Regions from separate parts of the Streptomyces sp. NPDC048644 genome, predicted to be linked through region 4. Evidence: riboswitches for the same ligand, from Rfam matches in the RefSeq annotation. Region 4 holds a riboswitch; each other region holds the start of a gene.
The links. Region 4 has a riboswitch for cobalamin ahead of cobN (cobaltochelatase subunit CobN). Riboswitches for the same ligand answer to the same signal wherever they lie in the genome.
Positions count from the first base shown of each region.

Region 1: linked by a shared signal. The riboswitch ahead of metE (5-methyltetrahydropteroyltriglutamate--homocysteine S-methyltransferase) and the one ahead of cobN (cobaltochelatase subunit CobN) in region 4 are both predicted to bind cobalamin.
Region 2: linked by a shared signal. The riboswitch ahead of ACGFNI_RS18385 (CoA-acylating methylmalonate-semialdehyde dehydrogenase) and the one ahead of cobN (cobaltochelatase subunit CobN) in region 4 are both predicted to bind cobalamin.
Region 3: linked by a shared signal. The riboswitch ahead of ACGFNI_RS02485 (prenyltransferase/squalene oxidase repeat-containing protein) and the one ahead of cobN (cobaltochelatase subunit CobN) in region 4 are both predicted to bind cobalamin.

Region 1 is NZ_JBICVO010000003.1:601,795-606,549, reverse strand. It holds gene metE (5-methyltetrahydropteroyltriglutamate--homocysteine S-methyltransferase) at 1-1,781, opposite strand, end outside; cobalamin riboswitch at 1,951-2,134, opposite strand; gene ACGFNI_RS09630 (MFS transporter) at 2,184-3,476, opposite strand; gene ACGFNI_RS09625 (helix-turn-helix domain-containing protein) at 3,548-4,360, shown strand; gene rsgA (ribosome small subunit-dependent GTPase A) at 4,621-4,755, shown strand, end outside.
Region 2 is NZ_JBICVO010000007.1:270,038-274,792, reverse strand. It holds gene ACGFNI_RS18390 (APC family permease) at 191-2,083, shown strand; cobalamin riboswitch at 2,166-2,341, shown strand; gene ACGFNI_RS18385 (CoA-acylating methylmalonate-semialdehyde dehydrogenase) at 2,540-4,039, shown strand; gene ACGFNI_RS18380 (acyl-CoA dehydrogenase family protein) at 4,036-4,755, shown strand, end outside.
Region 3 is NZ_JBICVO010000001.1:554,632-559,386, forward strand. It holds gene ACGFNI_RS02475 (aldehyde dehydrogenase) at 1-1,327, opposite strand, end outside; gene ACGFNI_RS02480 (MBL fold metallo-hydrolase) at 1,588-2,694, shown strand; cobalamin riboswitch at 2,837-3,004, shown strand; gene ACGFNI_RS02485 (prenyltransferase/squalene oxidase repeat-containing protein) at 3,183-4,451, shown strand; gene ACGFNI_RS02490 (SCO2322 family protein) at 4,451-4,755, shown strand, end outside.
Region 4 is NZ_JBICVO010000006.1:208,178-212,932, forward strand. It holds gene cobN (cobaltochelatase subunit CobN) at 1-1,705, opposite strand, end outside; cobalamin riboswitch at 1,743-1,878, opposite strand; gene cobG (precorrin-3B synthase) at 2,003-3,406, shown strand; gene ACGFNI_RS16035 (precorrin-8X methylmutase) at 3,465-4,091, shown strand; gene ACGFNI_RS16040 (precorrin-2 C(20)-methyltransferase) at 4,094-4,755, shown strand, end outside.

The DNA.
Region 1 (4,755 bases), on a different contig from region 4:
AGCGCCACCTGGCGTGCGGTGTCGGCGAGCGGCTGGTCGTCGCGGACGAAGGACCAGGCGAGCATGGTGACAGGGCCGGTGAGCATGCCCTTGACCGGCCGGTCGGTGACCGACTGGGCGTACGTCGTCCACCGGACCGTCATCGGCTCGGGCCGCGAGATGTCGCCGGCCAGGACCGGCGGCCTGACGTAGCGGGTGCCGTAGGACTGGACCCAGCCGTGCCGGGTGGCGAGGTAGCCGGTGAGCTGCTCGGCGAAGTACTGGACCATGTCGTTGCGTTCGGGTTCGCCGTGCACCAGGACATCGATCCCGGCCTTCTCCTGGAAGGCCAGTACCTCGCGGATCTCCGTGGCGATCCGCTCCTCGTACGCGGCGGAGTCGATCCGCCCGGCGCGCAGGTCGGCGCGGGCCGTGCGCAGCTCGGCGGTCTGCGGGAACGAGCCGATGGTGGTGGTCGGCAGCGGCGGAAGCCCGAGGTGGGAGCGCTGGGCGGCGGCACGGTCGGGGTACGGCGCCGAGCGGTGGACGTCCGCGTCGGTGACGGCGGCGGCGCGGGCGCGTACGGCCGGGTCGTGGGTGAGGGCGGAGTGGGCACGGGAGGACAGGTCGGCGCGGTTGGCGGCGAGTTCGGCGGCGATGGTGTCGGTGCCCTGTGACAGGCCCCGTGCCAAAGTCACCAGCTCCGCGGTCTTCTGCTTGGCGAAGGCCAGCCAGCGGACGATCTGCGGGTCGATGTCGCGTTCGGCGGCGGCGTCGAGCGGCACGTGCAGGAGGGAGCAGGACGCGGCCACGTCGACCCGGTCGGCGAGGCCGAGCAGGGTGCCGAGGGTGGACAGCGACTTCTCCAGGTCGTTGATCCAGATGTTGCGGCCGTTGACCACTCCGGCCACCAGGCGCTTGCCAGGCAGCCCGCCGACGCCCGCCAGCGCGTCGAGGTTGGCAGCCGCCGCGTCGGTGAAGTCGAGCGCCAGGCCGTCCACCGGCGCCTTGGCCAGGATGGGGAGGGCGTCTCCCAGGCGGTCGAAGTAGGAGGCGACCAGCAGCTTCGGACGGTCGGTGAGCGCCCCCAGATCGCGGTAGGCGCGGGCGGCTGCGTTCAGTTCGGCCGACGTGCGGTCCTGCACCAGGGCCGGCTCGTCAAGCTGCACCCAGTCGGCGCCCGCGGCCCGCAGGTCGGCGAGTACCTCGGCGTAGACGGGCAGCAGCCGGTCGAGCAGGGTCAGCGGCTCGAAGCCGGCGTCGACGCCGGGCGCGGGCTTGGCCAGCAGCAGGTAGGTGACCGGGCCGACCAGGACCGGGCGCCCGGTCAGGCCCAGCGCGGCGGCCTCCTTGAACTCGGCGACCTGCCGCGTGGCGTCCGCGGCGAAGACCGTATCGGGCCCCAACTCCGGTACCAGATAGTGGTAGTTGGTGTCGAACCACTTGGTCATCTCCAGCGGCGCCACCTCCTGGTTGCCGCGGGCCATCGCGAAATAGCCGTCCAGTGCGTCGGCGGCCACCGCGTCCCGGTGGCGGGCGGGGATCGCGCCGACCATGACGCTGGTGTCCAGCACGTGGTCGTAGTACGAGAAGTCGCCGGTGGGCACCTCGTCGATGCCGGCGTCGGCCAGTTGCTGCCAGTGGTGGCGGCGCAGCCCGGCCGCCGTGCCGCGCAGCGCGTCGGCGGTGACCTGGCCCTTCCAGTAGCCCTCGATGGCCTTCTTCAGTTCCCGGTGCTGACCCTGGCGGGGGTAGCCGTGCACGGTGGCCCGTGCTGCCGCGGCTGCGGACTTGCTGGTCACGGAACTCTCCTTCGCGAGTGTCTCTCCATGCGACCCCGGTGTGGTCACGGGCGCGAAGGGTGCCGAACCCGGCGGGCGGCGCCCAACGCGCCTGTGCCCGCCTGATTACGTACGCCGACCCGCCCACGAGGTCACCGGGATCACCGCGCACGAGGCCGCGCGCGGGCAGTGGCAGGTCTTCGGACTCACGGGCACGTCTGCCTCGGGCAGACACCTACTGGCCGTCGCTTCCCGGCCCCGTTCGGGGCCAGTGCGTATGACGGCGGTCGTTCCCGTTCACCGCTGCGGGGCAGTCCCGGATTCCCACCGGGTTCCCTCTTGCGACGCGCCTGCCTGGCGGACAGGGCGAACCAGCTGCACCGCCCAGCCTATGGGCTCGGCCGGGTATCCGGACAGTGCCGTTCAGATGCCGGAACGTGAGGTGGGACACCCGCTGCCAGGCAGCAGTCCGACGAGCAGGCCGGCCAGCGCCGCGGCGGTGCCGGTGGCCACCACCGCCGGCCAGCCGCCCGCTGCCCAGGCCAGCGTCCCGCACAGCGACCCGAGGGCGATCCCCAGGAAACGGAAGGTGAAGTAGAGGGTGTTGAGACGGTTGTGGATCGCCGGTTCGAGGGTGAACAGGGCCGCCTGGCAGGCCGCTTGGCTGCCCCAGACCCCGACGTCCAGGACGATCACCCCGGCGGTCAGCCACCACAGATCGCCGCCGCCCGGCAGCAGGAGCAGCCAGCCCGCGATGACCAGGCCGACCAGGGCGGCCAGCGCGCCGCGGCGGCCGATGCGGTCGGCCAGCCGCCCGGCGTACGGCGAGGCGAGCGCGCTGGCCGCGGCCACCAGGCCGAACAGACCGATCCCGGTCGGGCCGAGCCGGAAGTGCTGCTGGAGCAGGAACGTCAGCGTCGTCCAGAAGGCACCGAACGCGATCCCCACCAGCGCGCCGGAGACCGTGATCAGCCGGACCAGCGGGAGGGTGCGAAAGAGCCGCGGGAGCGAGGCGAGCGTGGCGCGGTAGGGGGCGGTGCCGGTCGCGGGGACGGACGGCAGCGCCCGCCGCAGTACGAGGACGAGCAGCAGGGTGAGTACACAGGAACAGCCGTACACGGCGCGCCACCCGGCCAGTTCGGCGAAGGAACCTGAGTAGGCGCGGGAGGCGAGCACACCCACCAGCAGCCCGCCCTGCACGGTGCCGATGATGCGCCCGCGGCCCGCGCCCCGCCCGCCGTCCCCGCCGTCCGCCCGGTCGGCCAGGGCCACCGCGAGCGGCGTGACCAGCTGCGGGACCGGCGACAGCAGGCCCACGGCGAAGCTCGCGACGATCAGGCACCACACCGAAGGGGACACCGCGCACACGGCGAGCGCCAGGGCGGAGGCCGTGCCCAGCCAGAGGATCAGCCGCCGCCTGTCGTGACTGTCGCCCGCCGGTACGAGCAGCAAGATGCCCGCCGCGTACCCGAGTTGGGTGGCGGTGGGGACGGCCCCGAGGGTATCGGGGCCGGCGCCCAGGGACGCCGCCACGGCGCCCAGCAGCGGCTGGTTGAGATAGACGTTGGCCGCCGTGACGGCGCTGGTGGCCGCCAGCAGCCAGATCAGCGCCCGGCTCGGCCCGGGGATCCCGGGCGCGGGCAGCGCCGCCGTGCCGCCGCCGCGACGGAGGCGGGGCCGGTACCTGACAGGGGGAGGGGAGGAGGAATCGCTCACATGACCCGACGCTAAGCCGCCGCCTCCCGGCATACTTTCGTTGTCCTGCCATCGTCTGTCGAGAATGTGCCATGTACGGAAAGAGCGAGCACCGCGACGACTACCAGCACGTTCCGAGGCCGCTCGCCGCGATGGCACGCGACCTCCCGGACGGCCATCACATCCCGCCGCACCACCACCGCCGCGCCCAGCTGATCTACGGCACCACCGGGGCCATCACCGTCGCCACCGACTACGGCCTGTGGGTGGCACCCGCCACCCGCGGCGTCTGGATCCCGGCCGGCCTGACCCACGCGATGACCTGCGCGGGCGCCGTCGCCATGCGCACCCTCTATCTCCTGCCGCAGGCCGTCGGGCAGTTGCCGACGACCCCCACCGTCGTCGCGGTCTCCCCGCTGCTGCGCGAACTCATCGACGAGGCGACCCGCATCCCCCTCGTGTACGACCGCGACGGCAGGGACGGCAAGGTCATGGAGCTGCTGCTCCTCCAACTCGTCCCGCACCCGGTCCCCGCGCTGCATCTGCCGGCGCCGGACGACCCGCGGCTCGACGCGCTCTGCGAGGCGATCCGGCGGGATCCGGGCGACCGCTGGACGACCGCGGACGCCGCGGCCGTCGCCCACCTGAGCCCGCGCACCCTGCACCGCAGGTTCACCGCGGCGACGGGGATGAGCCCGGCCCACTGGGTGCAGCAGGCCAGGCTCGTCCGCGCGGTCACCCTGCTCGCCACGGGCACCCCGGTCACGGCCGTCGCCGCCCGCCTCGGCTACGCCACCCCCAGCGCCTTCATCGCGATGTTCCGCCGCGCCCTCGGCACCACCCCCACGGCCTACTTCGCCGATCGCGCGGGCCAGGCAGCCACCGACGGGCCAGGCGACCGCTGACGGCGGCCTCCGCAAAAATCGTTGGCGCCCCGTCGACGGCCGGGCTACGGTGAAGCCGTTCCGCACGGAGGCCACCGCCCGGCCGCCGTGCCAGGCCGTGAACGGACCAGGAGGTGTGACCGATGACTGTGGTGACAACGGGCGCTGCCCGTACCCGGAAGAGCATCAGTTCCGCTTCCGTGGCCTCCGGCTGAGACTTCGACCCTTTTCTTCCCCCGCGCCGCGCGGGGTGCCGGGGCCGCCCTTGTGAAGGGTTTCCCTTGAATTTCCTGTCTGCTTCACCGGACACGTCGGCCCGCACGCTGTCTTCGTACGGCTGGGACGACGGTTTCGCGCAGAGTTTCCTCCCCCACGCCGGGCAGGGGTACGTGCCCGGCCGCATCATCCGCGTGGAG
Region 2 (4,755 bases), on a different contig from region 4:
AGTAGCCGCGCGCCGGGGGAGGGCGGGGACGGCAGCCGGGTCGCGGGCGCTTTGGGCAGGTCAGGCGCCTGCCGCGCGTCAGGGATGCGTGAAGGCGGCGCCTGCTCGCGCCAAGAATCCGCAAGGGGCCGGGCTCCGGCGCCGCGGGCGGCACACGCTGGGCCGACCCGCACAGAAGGAGCTCCGCCCGATGTCCGTGCCGACCACCGAGGCCGTGCCGCCACCCGATCCCGAACCGTCACGCCCCGCCCCGCCGTTGCCGTCGCCCGGTGCTGCGGCCCGTACCGCGCCGGTGGCCGATCCGGGCGCGCGGCACCGGCTCACCGCGATCACCGGCCTGGCGGCGCTCTCGCTGGACGCGATGGCATCGGTGGCGTACGGGCCCGAGGCCATCGCCCTGGTCCTGGCCGCCGCGGGCGCCCGCGGGCTCGGCTTCACCCTGCCGGTCACCGTCGCGATCGTCGTACTCCTCGCGGTGCTGGTCGCCTCCTACCGGCAGGTCATCGCCGCGTTCCCGGACGGCGGCGGCAGTTACGCGGTCGCCACCGCCTACCTGGGGCGCCGGGCAGGACTGGTGGCCGCCGCCTCGCTCGTCCTCGACTACGTGCTCAACGCCGCGGTGGCAGTCACCGCCGGTGTCGCGGCCCTGACCTCCGCCTTTCCCGCCCTGTACGACGACCGCCAGTGGCTCTGCCTGGCCGTGCTCGCGGTCATCACCGCGCTGAACCTGCGCGGGATCGCCGACTCGGCGCGTGCCTTCGTCCTGCCCACCGTCGTCTTCGTCGGCTCGATCCTGGTGCTGATCGTCGTCGGCCTGTTCCGCAGCCACCCGGTGAGCATGGAGTCGGCCGCGGGGCACGCGCCGGTGCTCACCGGCGACGCGGCGTCGGTCGGCGCCCTGCTCCTGCTGAAGGCGTTCGCCTCCGGCTGTTCGGCGCTGACCGGGGTCGAGGCCATCGCCAACGCCGTGCCGTCCTTCCGCGCCCCGGCCGCCCGCCGGGCCCGTCGGGCCGAGGCCGCGCTCGGGGCGCTGCTGGGTGTCATGCTGATCGGCCTGTCGGTGCTGATCTCCCGCTTCTCGCTCCAGCCGGCCGAGGGCGTCACCGTACTCGCGCAGCTCGCGGACGCGTCACTGGGTCACCACACCGCCTTCTACATCGTGCAGTTCGCGACCACCGCGCTGCTCGCGCTGTCCGCGAACACGTCCTTCGGCGGGCTGCCTGTGCTGCTGAAGCTGCTCGCACGTGACCACTATCTGCCGCATGTCTTCGGCCTGCGCGCGGACCGGCAGGTGCACCGACACGGCGTCCTGGCCCTGGCGCTGGTCGCCGCGGGGCTGCTGGTGCTGTCCGGCGGCGACACCCGCACCCTCGTACCGCTCTTCGCGATCGGCGTGTTCGTCGGCTTCACCCTCGCCCAGGCGGGCATGGTCCGCCACTGGCAGCGGGTGCGCGGCCCGCGGTGGGCGGGCAAGGCGTTGCTGAACGGGTTCGGCGCCCTGCTCACCGGCGTCAGCGCCGTCGTCGTCACCGCCACCAAACTCCCCGACGGCGCCTGGCTGATCGTCCTCGCCCTGCCCTCCCTGGTGGCGGTCTTCGCGCTGATCCGCCGCGCCTACGACCGGATCGGCGAGCGGATCGGTGTGGGCCGGATCCCCGGACCTCCGTGCCGGGAGCGCTCGTTGGTGGTCGTACCGGTCTCCTCGCTGACCCGCCTCACCCGTGACGCGCTGTCCGCCGCCGTCTCGATGGGCGAAGAGGTCCACGCCGTCACGGTCGCCCACACCGACGCCGACGACCGGGCGGGGGCCGCGGCGCTGGAGGCGGACTGGGCGCGCTGGAGCCCCGGTGTCCCGCTGCTGCGGCTGTACTCCGACCGCCGGGACCTGGGGCGCCCCATCGCCGCGTACGTCAGGGACCTGGGCGCCGCCCACCCCACCGCCCGGATCACCGTCCTGATCCCCGAGACCGAACCGGCGCGGCCGTGGCAGCGGCTGCTGCACAACCAGCGCGGCGCGGTGGTCGCCCGTGCCGTACGCCGTGGCACGAACGCGGGGATCTGCCGGTTGCGGCTGCGGAGTTGAGGGACGGCGGCCGTCCGGAAAGAGGGGTGCGGGCCGCCGAGATCACCAAGGGGGGTGGACTTACTAGGACGTCCAACTATATGTTCATGGACAAGCCCGCGGTGCAGGGAAGCCGGTGTGAATCCGGCGCGGTCCCGCCACTGTGACCGGGGAGTTCGTCCTCGCAGGACACGCCACTGACGAGCCAGATGTCGGGAAGGCACGAGGACGGGCGCTGATCCGGGAGTCAGGATACCGGCCGCGGGGTGTTCCGTGTTGTCCACGAGGATGGAGCAGACACGCATGGCACCGGTGCGTACCCACGACCCTGGTGATCCGGCGCACCCGGCGGCACTCCCCGCCCGGTGACGGTTCTTCGCCCCCGCGTTCCAGCCGTTCCGGCGGCGCGCCCACCCGCGCCCGCCGCCGGACCGCTCTGCGCCATCCCCGGATCTCACCTGACGAGAGCAGGCATCCATGGTCCGTGAACTGACCCACTTCATCGGCGGCAAGCACCTCCCGGGAACCTCGGGCGCCCACGCCGACGTGTACGACCCCAACACCGGTCGCGTGCAGGCGAGGACGCCGCTGGCCGACCGCGCCGAGACCGAGGCGGCCATCGCCGACGCGGCACGGGCCCAGCAGACGTGGGGCGAATGGAACCCGCAGCGCCGCGCCCGCGTCCTGCTGCGGTTCCTCCAACTCGTCGACGCCGAGAAGGACTCACTCGCCCGGCTGCTGTCATCCGAACACGGCAAGACCGTCCCCGACGCGCACGGCGACATCCAACGCGGCCTGGAGGTCGTCGAGTTCGCGGCCGGCATCCCGCACCTGCTCAAGGGCGAGTTCAGCGACAACGCGGGCAGCGGCATCGACGTCCACTCGCTGCGCCGCCCGCTCGGCGTCACCGCCGGCATCACCCCGTTCAACTTCCCCGCGATGATTCCGCTCTGGAAGGCCGCCCCAGCAATCGCCTGCGGCAACTCCTTCGTGCTCAAGCCGTCCGAACGCGACCCGTCGGTACCGCTGCGGCTCGCCGAACTCTTCCTGGAGGCGGGCCTGCCGCCCGGTGTGCTCAACGTCGTCAACGGCGGCAAGGAGGCGGTGGACACCCTCGTGAAGGATCCGCGCGTCCAGGCGCTCGGCTTCGTCGGATCCACGCCCGTCGCCGCGCACCTCTACGCCGCTGCCGCCGCGCAGGGCAAGCGCGCCCAGTGCTTCGGCGGCGCCAAGAACCACCTGATCGTGATGCCGGACGCGGACCTCGACCAGGCCGTCGAGGCGCTGATCGGCGCCGGATTCGGCTCTGCGGGGGAGCGCTGCATGGCGATCTCCGTCGCCGTACCGGTGGGGGAGGAGACCGCCGACGCGCTGGTCGCCCGGCTCAAGGAACGGATCGCCTCCCTGCGCATCGGCACGTCCGACGACCCGGACGCCGACTTCGGCCCGCTGGTCTGCAGGGAAGCCGTCGACCGGGTCCGCGAATACGTCGCGTCCGGCGTCCGGGAAGGAGCCGAACTCGTCGTCGACGGGCGGGACTTCAGCCTCCCGGGACACGAGGACGGCTTCTTCGCCGGCGCCTCGCTCTTCGACCGCGTCACCCCGGCCATGCGGATCTACCAGGAAGAGATCTTCGGCCCCGTCCTGTCCGTCGTACGCGCCGCCGACTACGAGGAGGCGCTGCGGCTCCCCACCGAGCACCCCTACGGCAACGGCGTCGCGATCTTCACCAGGGACGGCGACACCGCGCGGGACTTCACCCGCCGGGTGGAGACCGGCATGATCGGGGTCAACGTCCCCATCCCGGTGCCCGTCGCCTACCACACCTTCGGCGGCTGGAAGCGCTCCGGATTCGGCGACCTCAACCAGCACGGACCGGACGCCATCCGCTTCTACACCCGCACCAAGACCGTCACCTCGCGCTGGCCGTCAGGGGTCAAGGAAAGCGCGAACTTCACCCTGCCGACCATGGGATGAGCGCCGTGACGACCTCCCTGACCGCAGACCAACTCGCCCTCCACCAGGTCACCCTGGACTTCGCGGCGGAACACCTCGCCCCGCACGCCGTCGCCTGGGACCAGGACAAACACTTCCCGCTCGACGTCATCGGCAAGGCGGCAGGACTCGGGCTCGGCGGTGTCTACGTCCGCGAGGAATCCGGCGGCTCCGGGCTCTCCCGCACCGACGGCGTCCTGATCTTCGAAGCGCTGGCCACCGGCTGCCCCTCCATCGCCGGCTATCTCTCCATCCACAACATGGTCGCCTGGATGATCGACCACTACGGCGACGCGGCCCAGCGCGCCGGCCGGCTGCCCGGACTCCTCTCCCTCGACGAACCGGCCAGCTACTGCCTGACCGAACCCGGCGCGGGCTCCGACGCCGCAGCCCTGCGCACCCGCGCCGTACCCGACGGCGACGGCTATGTGCTGACCGGCGTGAAACAGTTCATCTCCGGTGCCGGTGCCTCCCACCTCTACCTCGTGATGGCCCGCACCGGAGGCGAAGGACCCCGCGGCATCTCCGCCTTCCTCGTCGAACGGGACGACCCCGGCCTGTCGTTCGGGACCAATGAGAAGAAGATGGGCTGGAACGCCCAGCCGACCCGCCAGGTGATCCTCGACGGTGTCAGGCTGCCCGCGGGCCGCAGGCTCGGCGCGGAGGGCGACGGCTTCCGGATCGCCATGAACGGCCTC
Region 3 (4,755 bases), on a different contig from region 4:
AGGTGTTCACCGAGTACGTGCCGGTGCGCACCTGCCGTGCGATGTCGATGCCGCGTTCGGTGTCGGCGGTCCACACCGAGCCGGACAGGCCGTATTCGGAGTCGTTGGCGATGCGGACCGCCTGCGCCTCGTCCTCGTAAGGCAGCAGGCAGATGACCGGGCCGAAGATCTCCTCGCGGGCGATCCGCATGGAGTTGTCGACGTCGCCGAAGAGCGTCGGCTCGACGTACCAGCCCGTCGGCTGTCCGGCCGGTTTGCCGCCGCCCGCAAGGACTTTGGCGCCTTCCTGCTGTCCGAGTGCGATGTAGTCGAGGGAGCGCTGCTGCTGGCGGCGGGCGACCAGCGGGCCGAGTTCGGTGGCCGGGTCCAGCGGGTCGCCGATGGTCAGCGCGTCGGCGGCGGCGGCGAACCGTTCGGCGATCTCGTCGTAGCGGGAGCGCGGTGCGAGGATCCGCGTCTGGGCCACGCACGCCTGGCCGTTGATCATCCAGGCGAACGGCACGATGCCGGCGACGGCCGCGTCCAGGTCGGCGTCCGGCAGGATGACCGCGGCGGATTTGCCGCCCAGTTCCAGCGTGACGCGGCTGAGGTTGCGGGCGGCGACCTCCATGACGCGGCGGCCGGCGGCGACCGATCCGGTGAACGACACCTTGTCGACACCGGGGTGCCCGACGAGGTATTCGCTGACCTCGCGGTCGGCGGGCAGGATCGACAGCACGCCGTCGGGCAGCCCCGCTTCGGTGGCGATCTCGGCGAGCAGGTACGCGTCGAGCGGCGTCTCGGGCGAGACCTTGAGGATCACCGAGCAGCCGGCCAGCAGGGCGGGCGCGAGTTTGGCCGCCGCGGTGAACTGCGGGACGTTCCAGGGGACCACGGCGGCGACCACTCCCGCCGCTTCCCGGCGGATCAGCAGCGGCCCGAGTATGCCGTCGCGGCGTTCCTCGAAGGGGTGGTCGGCGGCGACCTTCAGGGCCGCGTCCCAGACCAGCATCGCGGCGAGCGACTGCACCATGATCCCGGACGTGAGGGGGGTGCCGTTCTCGGCGCTGATGACCTTGGCGATCTCCTCGCTGCGGACCGCGAAGGCGTCCTTGATCCGGGTGATCACCGCGATCCGTTCGTCGAGCGGGGTGTTCGCCCAGACCCCGGAGTCGAAGGAGGTGCGGGCCGCGGTCACCGCGCGGTCGACGTCGGCCCGCGAGGCGTGCGGGACGCGGCCGATGACCTGTTCGGTGTGGGGTGAGACCACCTCGATCGTGTCGCGTCCTGCCGGATCGACCAGCTCACCACCGATGTAGAGCTTTCCGTACTCGACGAGGTCGCTCATCGCTGCCGCCTCCCGCGGATGGGCCGCCTTGGCCGCCTTGGCCGACCGGAACTGCCGCTCCCGCCGGTTCCTGACGCTGCATCAGAAACTGATACCACCTCCCCCGGGAGGAGTCCACGGCGAGAGCCGAATCCCTCCGCGCCGCCCGTACCGGCCACCCCGTTGCCGCCAACTCCGGCCCGGCAAAAGGCCACTTCACGCCGCACTGAAACCGGTTCTAGTTATAGTGGGCCGCCTGGCTGCGCCGAAAGGGGACCGGGATGACACGAGTGACCGACCACAAGGGCGGCGTGTGGAGCATCGCCGTCCCCATCCCCGACAACCCGCTCGGGCACACCCTCGTCCACCTCCTGGAGACCGACCGCGGCCCGGTCCTCGTCGACACCGGCTGGGACGACCCGGCCTCCTGGGACGCCCTCGTCGCCGGCGTCGCGGCCTGCGGCTTCGCCGTCCCTGACCTGCACGGCGTCCTGATCACCCACCATCACCCCGACCACCACGGCCTCTCCGCCGCCGTACGGGAGGCGTCCGGCGCCTGGATCGCGATGCACGAGGCGGACACGGACGTGGTCCGCCGCACCCGCGAGGCCGAACCGGGCCGCTGGCTCGACTACCTGACCGCGAAGCTCACCGCGTCCGGCGCCCCCGACGACCACCTGGCGCCGCTGCGCGCGGCCCGCGCCAGGAAGTCAGGCACCCGCGCGCTGCCCGCCCGCCGCCCCGCGCTGCCCGACCGTCCGATCGCACCCGGCGAGCTGCTCGACCTGCCCGGCCGCAGGCTGCGCGCCCTGTGGACACCGGGCCACACGCCGGGCCACGTCTGCCTGCACCTGGAGGAGGCACACCCGGGGCAGGCCGCCCCTGGCGAGCCGCGGGGCCCGGCGGGCGGCTTCGGGCGGCTGTTCTCCGGCGACCACCTGCTGCCCGGCATCACCCCGCACATCGGCCTGTACGAGGAGCCGGACGATGCGACGGTCACCGCCCCTCCCTCAAGCGCTCAGCTTCGTTCGAGCTGGGCAGATCCCCTCGGCGACTACCTCGCCTCCCTGGAGCGGGTCGCCCGCCTCGCGCCCGCCGAGGTGCTGCCCGCCCATCAGTACGCGTTCACCGACGCCGCGGGCCGCGCCAGGGAGCTGATCGCACACCACGAGGAACGGCTCGACGGGATCCACGCGCTGCTCGGCGAACCGCTGACCCCCTGGCAGCTGGCCGTGGCCATGGAGTGGAACCGGCCCTGGGAGCAGATCCCGCACGGTTCCCGGAACATCGCGGTGTCCGAGGCCGAGGCGCATCTGCGGCGCCTGGTGAAGCTCGGGCGGGCCGAGCAGCTGCCGGGCGCCGACCCGGTGCGGTTCCGCGCGATGTGACCGGGGCGGCGGCCCGCGGGCCCGGTGGGATGGGGTCTCCCCTGCTCGAACGAAGCTGAGAGCTTGGGATGGGGTCTCCCCTGCTCGAACGAAGCTGAGAGCTTGGGGAAGGGCCGCCGACGGCCGTGCCGTGGCGACCGCCCGCTAAAGTGTGCGGATAACTTCATCCGTGCCCGATCGGGGGAAGCCGGTGGAAATCCGGCGCTGACCCGCAACCGTCAGGGCGGGCCCGTCCCGCGCGCCGCAAGCACGCGCGCGCCGCACGGAGCCCGTACGAGCCGGAGCACCCGGTGGGGCACACCAAGGCTCCCGCCACCGGATCCGCCGCCCGCGGCCGGCCGGTGCGCGGCACCGTCGAGGTATACGGAGCTGAGCCCGGTGCCACCGCGTACGGTCACCACGGCCGCCGACGCGGCGGCCGGCCGAGCGTGGCTGCGTAGGGCGTGCCCGACCACCACCGCTGCGAACCGACCGAGAGGCACCGACCGATGGCCCCCATGGCCCCCTCCTTCGCCGTCCTGGCGCGCCGCGTGGCCGCCGCGCTGGCGGCTGCCGCCGTGCTGGGCAGCGCCGCCCCTGCCGCGTTCGCCGACTCTCCGCCGCCCGCCCCGAAGAAGCTGCCCGCTGGCCTGTACGGCTCCGGGGACGCGCAGTACGACGGGGTGTGGCGGCAGTCGCTCGCGCTGCTGGCCCAGCACACCGTGGGGGTGCGGCCTGCCGCGTCCGCCGTGGACTGGCTGGCGGGGCAGCAGTGCGCGGACGGCGCCTTCGCCGCGTTCCGCGCGGATCCGGCGAAGGCGTGTGACGCCAAGACGATGCGGGACACCAACCAGACGGCGGCTGCCGTGCAGGCGCTGGCCGCGCTCGGCGGGCACGACGAGGCCGTGCGCAAGGCGGTGGGCTGGCTGAAGTCGGTGCAGAACGACGACGGCGGCTGGCCTTCGATGGCCGGTTCGCCGAGCGACGCCAACTCCACGTCCGTGGTGATCGGTGCGCTGGCCGCGGCCGGTGAGCGTCCCGAGTCCGTGACGAAGGGCGGCAGGTCTCCGTACGAGGGGCTGCTCACCTTCCGGCTCGGCTGTGACGTGAAGGAGGGCGAGCGGGGCGCGTTCACCTTCCAGCTCAAGGGCGCGGCGGCGAACGCGGACGCGTCGGCGGCTGCGGCGACCGGCGCCCTGGGCAAGGGCTTCGTCGTCGGCCCGGCGGGCAAGGACGCCGGCGCGCCTGCGGCGCCGTCCTGCGAGGACGGCGGGAAGGCCGGCGCGGCGGACCGTAAGGAGGCCGCGGAAGGCGCGGACGCCTATCTCGTGGCGCAGCTCGGCAAGAACGGGCAGCACCTGCCGTCCGCGATGCCGGGGGCGGAGAAGCAGCCCGACGTGGGCAACACCGCCGACGCGGTGGTGGCGCTGGCCGCGGGCGGGCACCGCGCGGCGGCCCGCCAGCCGCTGGCGTGGCTGGAGAAGCACGGCGCGCCGTGGGCGAAGACGGGCGGCCCCGCGGCGTACGCGCAGTTGGTGTTCGCCGCGCACGCGACCGGCGCCGACCCGCGGGACTTCGGCGGTAAGGACCTGGTCGCGGGGCTCAACGCGACGGGCCCGAAGCCGGCCGGTGACGGGCAGTCCGTGTCGCCCGCCAAGGATCCGAAGGACACCGGGTCGGACGGCGGGTTCAGTGTGTGGTGGGTGATCGTGATCGGTCTCGCCGTGGGTGCCGGTATCGGCTTCCTGATCAGCGGCCGACGGAAGCGCGGGCTGTGATGCGGCGTACGCGCCTCGCCTGTGCCCTGCTGCTCGCGGCGGCCGTGACCGGTCTGGGCGCGGGCCCCGCCCAGGCGCAGGAGTACCGCTACTGGTCTTTCTGGGACGGTGACGGCGGGTCCTGGGCGTACGCCACGCAGGGCCCGGCCACGATGCGTCCGGCCGACGGCGCCGTCACCGGTTTCCGCTTCACCGTCAGCGCGGACTCGGCCGCCGCGGGCAAGCCACGTCCCGCGGCCGACTTCAAGGCGCTGTGTGCCGGTACGCAGGCGAAGGACGGGGCGAAGCGGGTCGGGGTCGTCAT
Region 4 (4,755 bases):
CGTTGACCAGGAAGGGGTAGATGAGGGGGAGGTCGCCGAGTGCGGCATCCGGGCCGCAGGCGGCGGACAGGCCGGCGTTCTTGCCCGGCAGCCACTCCAGGTTGCCGTGCTTGCCGAGGTGGACCATGGCGTCGGCGCCGAAGCCGCCGTCGTCGGCGGACGCGGCGATCCAGCGGTAGGCCGCCAGGTAGTGGTGCGAGGGCGGCAGATCGGGGTCGTGGTAGATCGCGATCGGGTTCTCGCCGAAGCCGCGCGGCGGCTGGATGAGGACGAGGAGATTGCCGCGGCGCAGGGCGGCGAGGACGATGTCGCCCTCGGGGTCGCGTCCCGGCTCGCCGGCGTGGCTGCGGTCCAGGAACATCTCGCCGGGCGGCGGGCCCCAGTGCTGCTCGACCGATGCGCGCAGTTCCTGCGGGAGCGTGGCGTACCAGCGCTTGTAGTCGGCGGCCGGGATGCGGACGGGGTTGCGGGCCAGCTGCTCCTCGGTGAGCCATTCCTGGTCGTGGCCGCCGGCCTCGATCAGGGCGTAGATCAGCTCGTCGCCGTCGCCCGACGCCAGGCCCGGCACCTCTTCGGTGCCGAAGTCGTAGCCCTCATCGCGCAGTCGGCGCAGCAGGGCCACGGCCGACGCGGGGGTGTCAAGGCCGACGGCGTTGCCGATGCGGGAGTGCTTGGTGGGGTACGCGGACAGCACCAGCGCGAGGCGCTTGTCGGCGGCCGGGATGTGGCGCAGGCGGGCGTGCCTGACCGCGATGCCGGCGACGCGGGCGGCGCGCTCGGGGTCGGCGGCGTAGGTCGGCAGGCCGTCCTCGTCGATCTCCTTGAACGAGAACGGGACGGTGATCAGGCGGCCGTCGAACTCCGGGACCGCGATCTGGGTGGCGGCGTCGAGCGGGGACAGGCCCTCGTCGTTCTCCTCCCAGGCGGCGCGGGTGCCGGTCAGGCACAGGGCCTGGAGGATCGGGACGTCCAGTCCTGCCAGCGCGCCCGCGTCCCAGGACTCGTCGTCGCCGCCCGCGGACGCCTCGGCGGGCTTGGTGCCGCCGGCGGCCAGGACGGTGGTGACGATGGCGTCGGCCGGGCGCAGCGCGTCGATCAGCTCGGGCTCCGGCGCCCGCAGCGAGGCGACGAAGAGCGGCAGCGGACGGCCGCCGGCCTGCTCGATCTGCGCGCACAGGGCGTCGACGAAGCCGGTGTTGCCGCTCATGTGGTGGGCGCGGTAGTAGAGCACCGCGACCAGCGGCCCTGCGAGGTCCGTACGGGCGCCGGGGCGCTCCAGCTCTCCCCAGGACGGGGCGGGCTCCGGCGGCTCGAAGCCGTGGCCGGTCAGCAGGACCGTGTCGGACAGGAAGCGGGCGAGCCGGCCGAGGTTGGCGGGGCCGCCGTGCGCGAGGTAGGCGTGCGCCTCGGCCGCGATGCCGACCGGGACCGTGGACGCCTCCATCAGCTGCGCGTCGGGGGCCTGTTCGCCGGTGAGGACGACGACCGGGCGGTGCTGGCCTGCGGCGAGCAGCACCTCCAGGCCCTCTTCCCAGGCGCGGATGCCACCCAGGAGACGCACGACGACGAGGTCGGTGCCCTCCAGCAGCGCGGGCAGCTCACCGATGTCGAGCCGGGCGGGGTTGGCGAGCCGGAACGGCACGGGACCGGTGGCAGCGCGGGCGCTGAGCAGGTCGGTGTCGGATGTCGACAGCAGCAGAAGCATGCGAGCGCAGGGCCTTCCTCGGGGTGTCCGCGCCCCGGGTGGGTCGTAGAGACGGCGGGAGTTCCTGGCTCGCCCGGAGGGTGTCCGGGTTCACAGTGGCGGGACCGCGCCGGATTCTCACCGGGCTTCCTCCCTGGCGCCGTCGCTGGCGTCCGGTGGGCCAGCTGACCCACCGACCTGCATAGTAAGGGCTGCGCCCGACGTGCGGGAGGCCGCATCCGCACCGGCCGTCCGCCCCCTCCCCTGGCGGCCCGGCTCACGACCTGACCCGCACCCGACGTCGGTATGCTCGCCGCCATGCCGCCCTCCCCCTCCCTCCGGCCCCAGCGGGCCACGACGCCGCCGCGCGACCGCGGTGACGCCTGCCCGGGAGCGCTGCGGCTGCACGCGGCGGCGGACGGTGCGCTGGCCCGAGTCCGGGTACCGGCCGGGCAGTTGACGCTGCGTCAGACGGCGGCGCTCGCGGACGCGGCCGAACGGCTCGGGGACGGCCGGATCTCCCTCACCTCGCGCGGCAACGCCGAACTGCGCGGCCTGTCCGACGGCTGCGGCCAGGAGCTGGCTGCACTGCTGTCAGGCGCCGGGCTGCTGCCCTCCGCCCGCCACGAACGCGTCCGCAACATCCTCGCCTCACCGCTCGCGGGCCTCGACCGCCGCACCCCCGCTGACGTGCGGCGCTGGGCCGGAGAGCTGGACGGGCTGCTGTGCGCGAGCGACGTCGCGCCGCAGCTGTCGGGCCGATTCCTCTTCGTCCTGGACGACGGCAGGGGCGATGTGGCGGCGCTCGGCGGCGATGTGACCTTGGTCGCAGAAGCCACCGAGTCGGCCGGGACGACCGGCGGCGCCCTCCTCTTCCTGGGCACCCCCGACGACGTCCTGGACACCGCCGACGGCTCCCCCGCTGCCCTGCGGATCGCAGGACCCGACGTGCCGCGGGCCGCGCTCACCGCCGCCGAGCACTTCCTGGCGGCGGCGGACGGCACCGGCGCCTGGCGGGTCCGCGACCTGCCGGCCGACCGGATGCCGACCGTCCGCGAAACCGGCGAGCGGCTGCGGGCGGCCGGCGTCGCCGCCGCGTACGTGCCGCCCGGCGACGTACCCGCATACCGCGAGGCGCCGTCGTACGGAGAGGCCGCCGCGCCCGGCATCGTCGAAGGACCCGGCGGCTCGGCGCTCAGCGTGCAGCCGCCGCTGGGCCGGCTGACCTGCGCCCAGTGGCGGCTGCTGACCGACGTGGCGGCCACCGACGGCGACGGCACGCTGCGCCTGACCCCCTGGCGCGGGGTGATCGTCCCCGGCCTCGCGCCCGCCACCGCCGCACGGCGGCTGCCGGAACTGGCCGCCGCCGGGCTGATCACCGACCCCGCCTCCCCCTGGCACCGGATCGGCGCCTGCACCGGCCGCCCCGGCTGCGCCAAGTCCCTGACGGACGTACGGGCGGACGCCGCGGCAGCCGTCGCGGCCGATGCCACCGGGGCCGAAGGGCTGCTGCCCGTCCAGTGGTCCGGCTGCGCGCGCCGCTGCGGCCACCCGCACGGCACCTGGATCGACGTCCTGGCCGCCGGCGACGGCTACCGGGTGTCCGTCGTACGGCCCGGGGCACCACCGGCGCCGGTCGCATCCGGCGTCACCGCGCGGCAGGCGGCAGGCGCCGTCGCCGCCGCCAGGGCCGCGGCCTCCCCGGCGCCGTCGGGCCACTGACCGCGCCCACCCGCCGTTTGCCACCCACCCACCACCGACCCACCACACCGAGGGCACCGTGTTCGACTACGAGAAGGACGGGGCGGCGATCTACCGCCAGTCCTTTGCCACCATCCGCGCCGAGGCGGACCTCGCGGGGCTGCCCGCCGACGTCAGCCGGGTCGCGGTCCGCATGATCCACGCCTGCGGCATGGTCGACCTCGTACGCGACCTCGCCTACACACCCGGCGTGGTGGCGAGCGCGCGCGAGGCACTGCACGCCGGAGCGCCGATCCTGTGCGACGCCAACATGGTCGCCAGCGGCATCACCCGCAAGCGGCTGCCTGCGGACAACGAGGTGCTGTGCACCCTCGCCGACCCGTCGGTGCCCGCGCTCGCCGCCGACCTGGGCACCACCCGCAGCGCCGCGGCGATGGAGCTGTGGCGGGAGAAGCTGGACGGCGCGGTGGTCGCCATCGGGAACGCGCCCACCGCGCTGTTCCGCCTGCTGGAAATGATCGAGGAGGGCGCACCGCGCCCGGCGGCGGTCGTCGGCATCCCCGTCGGCTTCATCGGCGCGGCCGAGTCCAAGGACGCGCTCGCCGCCCATCCGTCGAAGCTGGACCACATCGTGGTGCGCGGGCGGCGCGGCGGCAGCGCCATGACCGCAGCCGCGATCAACGCCATGGCGAGCGAGGAAGAGTAAGCGTGAGCGAGCAGCAGCCCGATGGGCAGTCCGACGGCGGCGTGCGCGGGGAGCGGCCTGCGGGCCGTCTGTACGGCGTGGGGCTCGGCCCAGGCGACCCGTCCCTGATGACCGTGCGGGCCGTGCAGGTCATCGCCGATGCGGACGTGGTGGCGTACCACAGCGCCCGGCACGGCCGGTCCATCGCGCGGTCCATAGCGGCCGAGCACCTGCGCGCCGACCACATCGAAGAGGCGCTGGTCTACCCGGTCACCACGGAGTCGACCGATCACCCCGGCGGCTACCGGGGCGCGCTGGACGCGTTCTACGAGGAGTCCGCGGCCCGGCTCGCCGTGCACCTCGACGCGGGCCGCACGGTCGCCGTCATCTCCGAGGGCGACCCGCTCTTCTACGGCTCGTACCAGCACATGCACAAGCGGCTCGCGCACCGCTATCCGACCGAGGTCATCCCCGGCGTGACGTCCGTCAGCGCGGCGGCGGCCCGGCTCGGCACGCCGCTCGCCGAGGCCGACGAGGTCCTGACGATCCTGCCCGGCACCCTCCCGGAGGAGGAGCTGACGGCCCGCCTCGCCGCCACCGACGCGGCCGTGGTCATGAAGCTGGGCCGCACCTTCCCCGCCGTGCGCGGGGCGATGGAGCGCTCCGGCCGGCTGCCGGAGGCCCG